DNA from 3 places in the Paenibacillus sp. MAH-35 genome. Region 2 is predicted to be linked to each of the others. Evidence: riboswitches for the same ligand, from Rfam matches in the RefSeq annotation. Region 2 holds a riboswitch; each other region holds the start of a gene.
The links. A riboswitch is a leader RNA that binds a small molecule or an ion and turns the genes downstream of it on or off. The one in region 2 is predicted to bind ZMP and ZTP.

Region 1: linked by a shared signal. The riboswitch ahead of glyA (serine hydroxymethyltransferase) and the one ahead of rpiB (ribose 5-phosphate isomerase B) in region 2 are both predicted to bind ZMP and ZTP.
Region 3: linked by a shared signal. The riboswitch ahead of AC3Y2E_RS00220 (bifunctional 5,10-methylenetetrahydrofolate dehydrogenase/5,10-methenyltetrahydrofolate cyclohydrolase) and the one ahead of rpiB (ribose 5-phosphate isomerase B) in region 2 are both predicted to bind ZMP and ZTP.

What each region holds. Positions count from the first base shown of each region.
Region 1 is NZ_JBYUPU010000012.1:107,335-110,606, forward strand. It holds gene AC3Y2E_RS15530 (heparinase II/III domain-containing protein) at 1-1,101, shown strand, start outside; ZMP/ZTP riboswitch at 1,258-1,336, shown strand; gene glyA (serine hydroxymethyltransferase) at 1,406-2,716, shown strand; gene AC3Y2E_RS15540 (phosphotransferase-like protein) at 2,880-3,272, shown strand, end outside.
Region 2 is NZ_JBYUPU010000033.1:26,824-30,095, forward strand. It holds gene AC3Y2E_RS25835 (manganese efflux pump MntP) at 1-301, shown strand, start outside; gene AC3Y2E_RS25840 (low molecular weight protein arginine phosphatase) at 398-979, shown strand; ZMP/ZTP riboswitch at 1,082-1,162, shown strand; gene rpiB (ribose 5-phosphate isomerase B) at 1,333-1,791, shown strand; gene AC3Y2E_RS25850 (TIGR01440 family protein) at 1,840-2,457, shown strand; gene glyA (serine hydroxymethyltransferase) at 2,700-3,272, shown strand, end outside.
Region 3 is NZ_JBYUPU010000001.1:59,193-62,464, forward strand. It holds gene AC3Y2E_RS00215 (ABC transporter substrate-binding protein) at 336-1,655, shown strand; ZMP/ZTP riboswitch at 1,710-1,794, shown strand; gene AC3Y2E_RS00220 (bifunctional 5,10-methylenetetrahydrofolate dehydrogenase/5,10-methenyltetrahydrofolate cyclohydrolase) at 1,900-2,766, shown strand; gene AC3Y2E_RS00225 (cyclodeaminase/cyclohydrolase family protein) at 2,763-3,272, shown strand, end outside.

The DNA of each region.
Region 1 (3,272 bases), on a different contig from region 2:
GGCCGCTGGATCTTCGTCGATAATGACGGCGTGCGCAATGCGGCTTATGAAATCAAAAGCGCTGTGCCGCTTGCGGGCGGTCTGCTGCGGCTGTCGATCGGCGAGAAGACGGTTGTGCGCGGCTATCTCAACAACGCGAACTTCAACCAAGGCTACCAGTATGATGTCGCCGTCGGACGAGCGTTTGCGATTCCGCTTGTCTCCGAGACCGTCGCGGAAGACACGTTTCCGATCACCGAAGCGAGTGTGCAGGGAGGAAGCGGGAGCGGCTGGCATACCGGAGACGCTACAGTAGAACTGCACGTATACGGAAACGCAGCAGCGGTTCAGCGTACGGAATACCGGGTGGAGGCAGAACGCGGTCCGGACGGAGGCCCGGTCGCGCCCGGCAGTGGCGGCAGTTCCGGACATGCGGGAGCTACAGGAGAATGGCGGGTGTACAACGGACCGGTCACGCTGACCGCCGAGGGCGAATATCGCTTCACCTACCGTTCCGTATACGCGAACGGAACCGCGGAAGCCGAGAAAGCGTTCCTTGTGCGCATCGACCGAACCGCGCCGGCCATAACTGCGGCAATTAACGGCGTTACCGTGGAGGACGGCTCCGGCTTGCCGGATGATACGGCTTCGGTCGTCTTGTCCGTCTATGCGGCAGACACGCTGTCGGGCCCCGGCCGCATTCAGGTGTGGCTCGACGGGACGGAGCATGAACCGGGGACGCCGATTGCGATCGGCGGACGCTCCGAGCCTCTGTCGCTGCGGATCGTAGCTGCCGATCAGGCAGGCAATGCGAGGCAGTCGTTGATAACACTGCATCCGGCTGCAATCGCCTATACGTTGTCCGGACTGGAACAAATCGCCTTGGACGCAGCTACGTCCGAGGCCATACAGGGTATCTTGGCTGCGCAGCTTCAGTACCGGATCGATATCGTCGGCCTTCTGCTCGAACAAGGGGCCGTGCAGACAGCCGCGGCTTATTTGGCAGACTTTTCCGCCTACATCAGTGATCCGTCGGTGCTCCAACAGGGGCTGATTGCCCCTGCGGCTTCGCTTGAGCAGAAAAGCTACATTGCGGAGCTGATCCTTGGTCTGGAGAGTTAGCAGAGGCTGGGAGGAGGCTAGGGGACCGTCAATCTCCAAGCAGATACGTATAAGGGGGATTAGCGTAAACGCAGCCATTCCCGGATAAAGTAGAATCATCTCGCAAAGAATGATTGTTAACTGTCAGAATATTTGATATTATATGACTAATTAAAAGGTACTGCGTGTGACTGGCGGAGCATGGGGAACCATGAGGAAGCACGCGGGGTATGTGCCGTACGCCTGGGCGAGAGTGATTAATCTTCGGATTAAGCGCTCTTTTTTTGTTTTCCCCATCCAATCCCGCAAAGGAGAGTTGATCGAAGTGGAAACGATTCAGACGTATTTGGACCAGCATGACCCCGAGGTTGCAGCCATGACGGAGGCGGAAAGCGTTCGTCAAAAAAGCACGCTTGCGCTCATCCCGTCTGAAAACTATTCCTCCATGGCCGTCCGGCTGGCGCTGGCCTCCTCATTCACCAACAAGTACGCCGAAGGTTATCCGTATTTTTGGGAAAACGGCGAACGAAGCATGCAGAAAAACGGGAGGTATTATCGCGGACAGGCGAACACAAACGCCTTGGAGCGCTTGACCATCGAAAGGGCGCTGAAGCTGTTTACGCCGAATCCGGAGGCGTATCATGCCAATGTGCAGCCCTTGAGCGGTTCGCCGGCCAATCTTGCGGTGCTGCATGCGTTTTTGAAACCGGGAGAAACGTTTCTCGGGCTTTCGTTGGACTACGGCGGACATTTGACCCACGGGCACCACGTGAACGTGACGGGCGTATCCTATCGAGCCGTTTTATACCGACTGAACGCCGATTATGAGCTGGACTATGACGAAATCCGCGAGCTGGCCCGCCGTCATTCGCCCAAGCTGATCATCTGCGGGGCGACTGCTTATCCGCTGCGGATCGATTTTCAGCGCTTGGGGGAAATCGCCAAAGAGGCCGGCGCGTTGCTTGTGGCCGATATCGCTCACATTTGCGGACTGTGCGTGACCGGGTATCACCCTCATCCGTTCCCCCATGCCGATCTCGTCACCACGACCACGCACAAAATGCTGCGCGGACCGAGAGCCGGACTCATCCTATGCAAAAAAGAGCTAGGCCCCGCCATTGACCAAGCGGTGTTTCCGGGACTTCAGGGAGGCCCGCACATGAATACGGTCGCAGCTATGGCAGTCGCCTTTCGGGAAGCGATGAGCGGGGAATACAAGCAATACGCCGGGCAGATTGTCCGCAATGCGAAGACGCTGGCCGAACATTTGCAGGCGGAGGGCTTTCGTCTGATGGGCGGACGAACGGAGAATCACCTGCTGCTGCTCGATATCGTTCATTCCGCTAACGGGCTGGCTGCCAAGGATGGGCATTGGCTTTCGATTCGCTGGGAGCGGGCCGGCATTATTGCTAACAAAAACGCCGTACCCGGCGATCGGAAGCCTTGGTACCCGTCCGGCATCCGGTTAGGCACGCCGGCCGTAACGACGCTGGGAATGAAAGAAGCCGAAATGCGGCAAATTGGCGATTGGATCGTACGTGCCACCCGCGGGGCCGATAACGACGCGGAGCTGGAACAAATACGCACGGAAATCGCCGCTATGATGGAGCGGTTCGCACCGGGACAATTGGTTTAGAGGGATGCGGGGATGATTTGAATTGTTCAAGGGCTGTCGAGAGACGTGCGGCCCTTTTTTGAAGTTACGGGAGTTTAGTTTAATTATAGTTGTTTTTTATTTCCAGAATTACAGTTTCGCTGGTAAAATTGAAGGAACTGAACGAATAAGGGGTATTAAGAAAATGAGTAAAGGCAGAATCGTTTTTTTAAACGGAGTTACGAGTTCTGGAAAAACCTCAATAGTAGATGCTTTACAGTTAAAATCGCACGAATTTTATTATGTTGTTGCCAATGACCTATTTGAAGAAATGATAGGTGAACGTTATCTTCGTGAAGATTATTGGAAGTATTTAAGTGAAGCAATTATGATGATGTACCACACTGCCAAATTATTTTCTGACCATGGTAAAAATGTGCTTATTGACGGTATTCTGGTGGAAAGACCTGAATTAAGACCACATTATGAAAAAGTGAAGAATTTATTTTCTGGGTACCCCTTATACATGGTTGAAGTATTTTGCCCGTTAGACATTTGCCGTCAAAGAAATATAGCACGGGGAAATAGAACCGAAAAC
Region 2 (3,272 bases):
CGGACATATGATTTTCAGCTCGCTTCGGGGCCAAGAGGTTAAACCGATCGATCATCGCACGTTATGGGGACTGACCTTTTTCGCATTCAGCGTCAGCATCGATTCGATGTCGGTTGGCGTATCGCTCGGCATGTTTTCCACCGACCTGGCTTTCACCGTCCTAATGTTCGGTTTGTTCGGGGGCGTGATGTCCGTATTCGGATTGCTTCTTGGCCGCAGGGCCGGACACTGGGTCGGAGAGTATGGGGAGGCACTTGGAGGAGTGATCCTGCTGGCGTTTGGTATCCGATTTTTGATATAAACGAATGCATGAGGTACAATAGATGCGTAATCTGCCGGTCGTGGCTGCCTAACTACACTTGACTGACATGTAGAAGCGGGAAAGCGGGGGAGACGGATGTACGAACGGATCTTATTTGTATGTACGGGCAACACGTGCCGCAGTCCGATGGCGGAAGGTCTATTTCGCAAGCTGGCGACGGAAGCGGGGCTGAACACCGAAGCCCGTTCGGCGGGGGTATCGGCATGGGATGGTTCGCCGATTTCGAAGCATTCCGCCAACATTTTGCGGAGCCGGGGATTTGCGGGCAGCTTGACTTCAAGCGCACTTTCCGGCGAGACAATAGCTTGGGCGGACCTGATTCTGACGATGACGACCGGGCACAAGCAGACGATCCTTCGCCGGTATCCGGAATCTGCGGATAAAGTGTACACGCTCAAAGAGTTTGCCGAGGACGACCCTTCGGTTACGGAAACGGTTGCGGAGCAGCAGCGGTTTCACTCCGAGCTGCAAATCAAGCAGGCGCTCGGACAGACGATTACAGATGACGAGCTTCGCCGGGCGAAGCAGCTTGGGCTCGGGATGCCTGATTTCGATATAGCCGACCCGTTCGGCGGGAACCAGGAAATCTACGAGCAATGCGCCGACGAGATCGAAACTTATGTCGTGAGGTTGATACGCAAGCTTGCGCAGGGCTGACCGCGGGCGGGCAGTTGCCCGCCCGGAGTGGCAGCAGGTGCGGAGATGGTTCTTCCGTCTTTACAGCGCTGACAGGATGCGTTATGATACAGGTAAGAGTAAGGACTCCGATGTAACTGGCGACAAGTGGAGATTACCACAATGGAGCATCGGGGAATACGGCCGGTCGCCTGGGCAAAGAGCAGCGGCGTTTCCACGTGGAACGCGAGTCATGCTCTTTTTTCGCTTTCCGTCGGTTATACTAGTACAAAGTCAAAGCTGACGGCATACCCCCGAGACGGGACCGTGTTCGCCGACGGGCATTTGAACTTGTACCAGGCGCAAGTCTAACTTCAGGAACGGAGGTAGCACGAATGAAAATCGCAATCGGTGCGGATCACGCGGGTTTCCGGTTGAAGGACGAGATCGTGGCTGTATTAAAATCGGAAGGGCATGAGGTGGAGGATTTCGGCTGCAATTGCTCCGATTCCATCGATTATCCGGACTATGCTGTGCCTGTGTGCGAGAAAGTGGCTGCGGGAGAGGCGGATCGGGGAATCCTCATATGCGGAACGGGGATCGGCATGACGATCGCCGCCAACAAGGTGCCGGGCATCCGCTGCGCGCTCGTGCACGATTTGTTCTCGGCCAAAGCGACCCGCGAGCATAACGACTCGAACGTGCTCGCTATGGGGGAACGGGTGATCGGACCCGGGCTTGCGCTCGAAATTGTGAAGGTGTGGATCGGAACCGATTTTTCCAAAGGACCGCGGCATGAAAACCGGATTCGCAAAATCAAAGAGCTTGAAGATAAATACGCGCTTCATCCATAAAGCCGGTTAAAGGCTCGGCTGAAGCTGACGGAAGGGGAGCGGCTTTCCGTGAGTAGCAAGCAGAAGGAAGAAGGGCTGAATCTGGCCCGGATCGGCAAGGACGTGGAGCAGGTTCTTCGCGAGCTGGTGCAGGTGGGCGGCATACGGCCGGGCCAGATCGTCGTGATTGGGACAAGCACAAGTGAAGTGATCGGCCGGCGGATCGGAACGTCCGGCACCGGAGCGGTAGCGGAGCATATTTTTCGGGCTGTCGATACCTTGCGGCGGGAAGCCGGCTTTTATCCCGCCTTTCAATGCTGCGAGCATCTGAACCGCGCGCTTGTCGTAGAGCGGGAGATGCTCCGCTCCTATCCTCAACTGGAGGAAGTATCGGTTGTGCCGGTGGGCAAAGCCGGCGGCTCAATGGCCGCATACGCCTACCGCCATCTGCAGGACGCTTGTGTCGTCGAAACGATCGCAGCACATGCCGGATTGGATATCGGCGATACGCTGATCGGCATGCATCTTCGCCGCGTTGCCGTTCCGGCACGTCCGTCGGTAAGGACGATCGGTCATGCTCACGTCACCATGGCTTATACCCGTCCGAAGCTGATCGGCGGGGTGAGAGCCGTATACGAGCTGGAACAGCCCGATCCGAAGGGCGGCGGCAGTACTTTTTGTGATTAGTCTGCAAGTGCGAGTTCAAAAAGTCCGGTTTTCAGCACCGAGAAGATGGGGTGAAGCTAGGAAATGAGGAGCGGAGCGTAGTGGGAGCTACGAGAGCACCGGAAGTTCCGGCTGAATTCCATATTCGATGTCGAGCAGGCTTCCTGATCTGCTTCGTGATCAAAAGTGGACTTTTTGAACAACCTTTACAAGATTTTATTATTATACACTTTACTACTATATAGCGGGAGGAACTGAATATTATGGAACATTTGCGTAAAGCCGATCCTAAGATTGTAGAAGCGATGAATTTGGAGCTGGGCCGTCAGCGTGACAAAATCGAGCTGATCGCTTCCGAGAACTTTGTCAGCCAGGCCGTTCTGGAAGCTATGGGAACCGTACTTACCAATAAATATGCGGAAGGATATCCGGGCAAACGTTACTATGGCGGCTGCGAATACGTAGATATCGTCGAAGATATCGCTCGCGACCGCGCGAAAGAGCTGTTTGGCGCAGAACATGCCAACGTTCAGCCGCACTCCGGCGCTCAAGCGAACCTGGCGGTTTATCTGGCGGCTTTGAAACCGGGCGACACGGTACTCGGTATGAATCTGGCCCATGGTGGCCATTTGACTCACGGCAGCGCGGTTAACGCATCCGGTATTTTATATAATTTCGTAGCATACGGAGTCAGCGAGACGGATTCCCGCATCGACTACAACGAAGTGCGCAAAGCTGCTTTTAAGCATCGTCCCAGAATGATCGTAGCCGGAGCAAGCGCATACCCGCGCATTATCGATTTCGAAGCGCTCGCTTCGATCGCGAATGATATTGGA
Region 3 (3,272 bases), on a different contig from region 2:
AGAGTCTGTCCACCAGTCGCCCCCGGCGTATTGCCTGACCATCGTATGCCACCAGCCACCGTCCGCCCGCCTGCCATTGCCTTCCCCCGCCTGCCGCCCAGCCGCTTATCGCCCCATCGCCCGATATCGCCCCGCCCCCGTCTAAGCGCACTGACCGACTACCAGTCCATATCAAGCCGATGACGGGGTTTCCCCAAAAAACCACTGACAGTTAAATGAACCGCCAGCCTTCCCATTCGTGTCTAAAGCCATTAGCCGGAGTGCTGTGCTATATTTCTAATATGAAATCGCTTGCAGATCAAATTTCAAACAGATAACGATAAGGGGTGTCCATCATGAGTAAAAAAATGGTAAACGGTGTAATCGCAGCAGCGCTTGTATCCACAATGCTGGCCGCATGCGGAGGGAAAGGCCAAGCCGGTGTGCAGGGCGAAGACGTCCAGCAGCCGCCGAAGAAGGAAGAACCGATCGAGCTTGTCTTTTATGACGGCGGCGGCGACTGGCCGGCGGAAAGGTTCGAGAGAGAAATCGCGGGTCCGGTCAAACAAAAGTTCCCGCATATTACGCCGAAATTCGTACCGATGACGAACGGGAAAAAAGTGCAGGAGATGATTACGGCCGGCGAGCAGTTGGACCTCATTTTTTCGTCGACGGGACTCGTATACAACAATTTGCTCCAGCATGAGCTTCAAACCGATATTACGCCGCTCATCGAGAAATACAAGTTCGACTTGAATAAGCTCGAACCGGCGGTCGTCGACCAGATGAAACTGCTGGGCGGTGGAGGCATGTACGGGCTGCCTGTATTTATGTCGCCTGCTACCGTATATTACAATAAGGACATTTTCGACAAATTCGGTGTTCCGTATCCGAAGGACGGGAATACGTGGGACGATCTGTACGATCTGGCGAAACGGCTGACGCGGGAAGACGGAGGCGTCACGTATCGCGGGCTGTTCGTATCCGCCCAGCATTTCATGAGGCTGAATCCGTATTCGCTCAAAACGTTCGACCCGGCCACTCAGAAGGCGTCCTATTCCGAAGAAAAGTGGAAAAAGCTGTTCGACAATTTGACCCGTTTCTATACGCTTCCGGGTTATAACATGAACGGCAACCTGACGTATGTAACCAATCAGCGCAATACGTTCGTCAAAGACCGGACGGTCGCGATGTGGATTCCGGTCAGCACGCTGCACACGGCCCAAGAGCTGGAAGGCATGAATTGGGATCTGGCGACGTTCCCGGCGATGGCCGATCAGCCCGGCGTAGGGCCGCAGCCGTACCCGAACGCGTTCTGGCTGACGAATACGAGCAAGCATAAGGATCAGGCGTTCCAGGTGATGGCTTATCTGGCTTCGGAAGAGTTTCAATTGCCCGGCGTGAAGCGGGGAGAGTTCATATCCGCGCTGAAGAGCGAGGAGCTGAGAAAAGCGTTCGGTCAAGACGCGTCGATGTATAAAGGGAAAAACAGCAAAGCGATCGTACCGGCCAAGTTCGCTCCGGCGGCGCCGATCGGGAAATTCAACAGCGTCGCGGAAGGCAACCTGCTTACAGGCTTCAACAACGTAATCCTCGGCAAAAAGGACGTCAATACCGCGCTGCGGGAAGCGGAGGAAGCGACAAACAAAAAGATTCAGGAAGAGCTGAAAAAATAGAGCTGGCCTGCATTGCCAGCACGGACGAACTTTGATATGATGAGGGCAACTGAACAGTCCGCACGCGACTGGCGAATCAAGTGGGGCACCACTGGGGAGCGTGCGGAAGGGACAACTGCCGCTCGCCTGGGTAAAGTGTCCGGAGTACCGCATATAGCGGCTGCTTCGGATGCTTTTTTTGTTGTACGCCATTGCAGATATTGGGGATTCGTTAAAGGTTCCGCGATAACCGGGAGGGATACGTATGGGAGTATGGTTAAAGGCGAAGGAAACAGCCGAGCAAGTCCGTGCGGAAGTAGCGGCAGAAGCGGCGCGGCAGCGTGCAAACGGAACGATACCGAAGATAGCGGCGCTTGTAGTTGGCAGCGATCCGGCGTCCGTTTATTATGCGGAGACGAAACGTAAAGTCGCAGCGAAGCTCGGAATCGAGTTCGAGCTGATGAAACAGCCGGGAGATGTTACGCAAGATCAGCTGATCCGAATCGTATCGGAATGGAGCAGGGATGCAGCCGTACACGGAATTATGCTGGAGCTGCCGCTGCCCGCTCACATCTCGACTTCTGCGGTAGCGGAGGCGATCGATCCGCTCAAAGACGTCGACGGGGTCACACCGGCCAACCGGCTTGCCGTCATGACCGGCGAGCCCGGATTAGTTCCAGCTACTCCGCAGTCGTGCATCCGGCTGCTGAAGTCATACGGCTATACGCTGGAAGGAAAAAATGTAACGCTGGTCGGACGCGGTCAAACGGTCGGTTTGCCGCTGTTCCATATGCTGCAGCGGGAGCAGGCGACCGTCACCGTATGTCATTCGCGAACTCCCGATTTGACGTTTCATCTGAAACATGCGGATATTGTCGTAGCCGCTGTCGGGAAACCGGGAGTTATTACCTGGGAAATGATCCGACCCGGGACGATCGTCATAGATGCGGGCATCCATGAGCTGCCGGATGGAAGGATCACCGGCGATGTCGATCCGCGTGCGATCGAGGTTGCAGAAGCGATGTCTCCGGTCCCCGGGGGCGTAGGCACTTTAACGACGGCGCTGCTGTTCGAAAATGCGATGCGGGCGATTCGGCTGCAGCAGCAGGCTGGAAGGGAGGCCGCACGATGATGGAGCAGCAAAATGCGATGTTCGACCGGACGATTCGGTCGTTTGTTCAAGAAGCGGGAGCAGCCGTTCCGACGCCGGGCGGAGGCAGCATCTCGGCGCTCGTCGGAGCGCTCGGGGCCGCGATGGTGTCGATGGCGGCCAATTTTACACAAGGCGCGAAATTCGCCGGAGCGGAAGCGGCGATGAAAGAGGCGGTCGGCCGGTTGCAGGACTGGACCCGGGATTGCGAAGACTTGCTGGAGGCGGACGTCGCTTCTTTTGAACGATACATGTCGGCTCTGAAGCTGCCGAAATCGACGGACGAGGAGAAGCGGATGCGTGCGCAAGCGATCCAGGATGCGGCCGCGCAGGCGATCGAAGTGCCGCTCGCGCTTATGCGCGTATGCCGGGACGCCCTTGAGCAAACGGTGCGTATCGCGGAGTCCGCCAATCCGAACGTCATCTCCGATCTCGGGATCGGCGCGATTTTGTTCGAGTCGGCGGCTCAGTCCGCCTATTTGACCGTA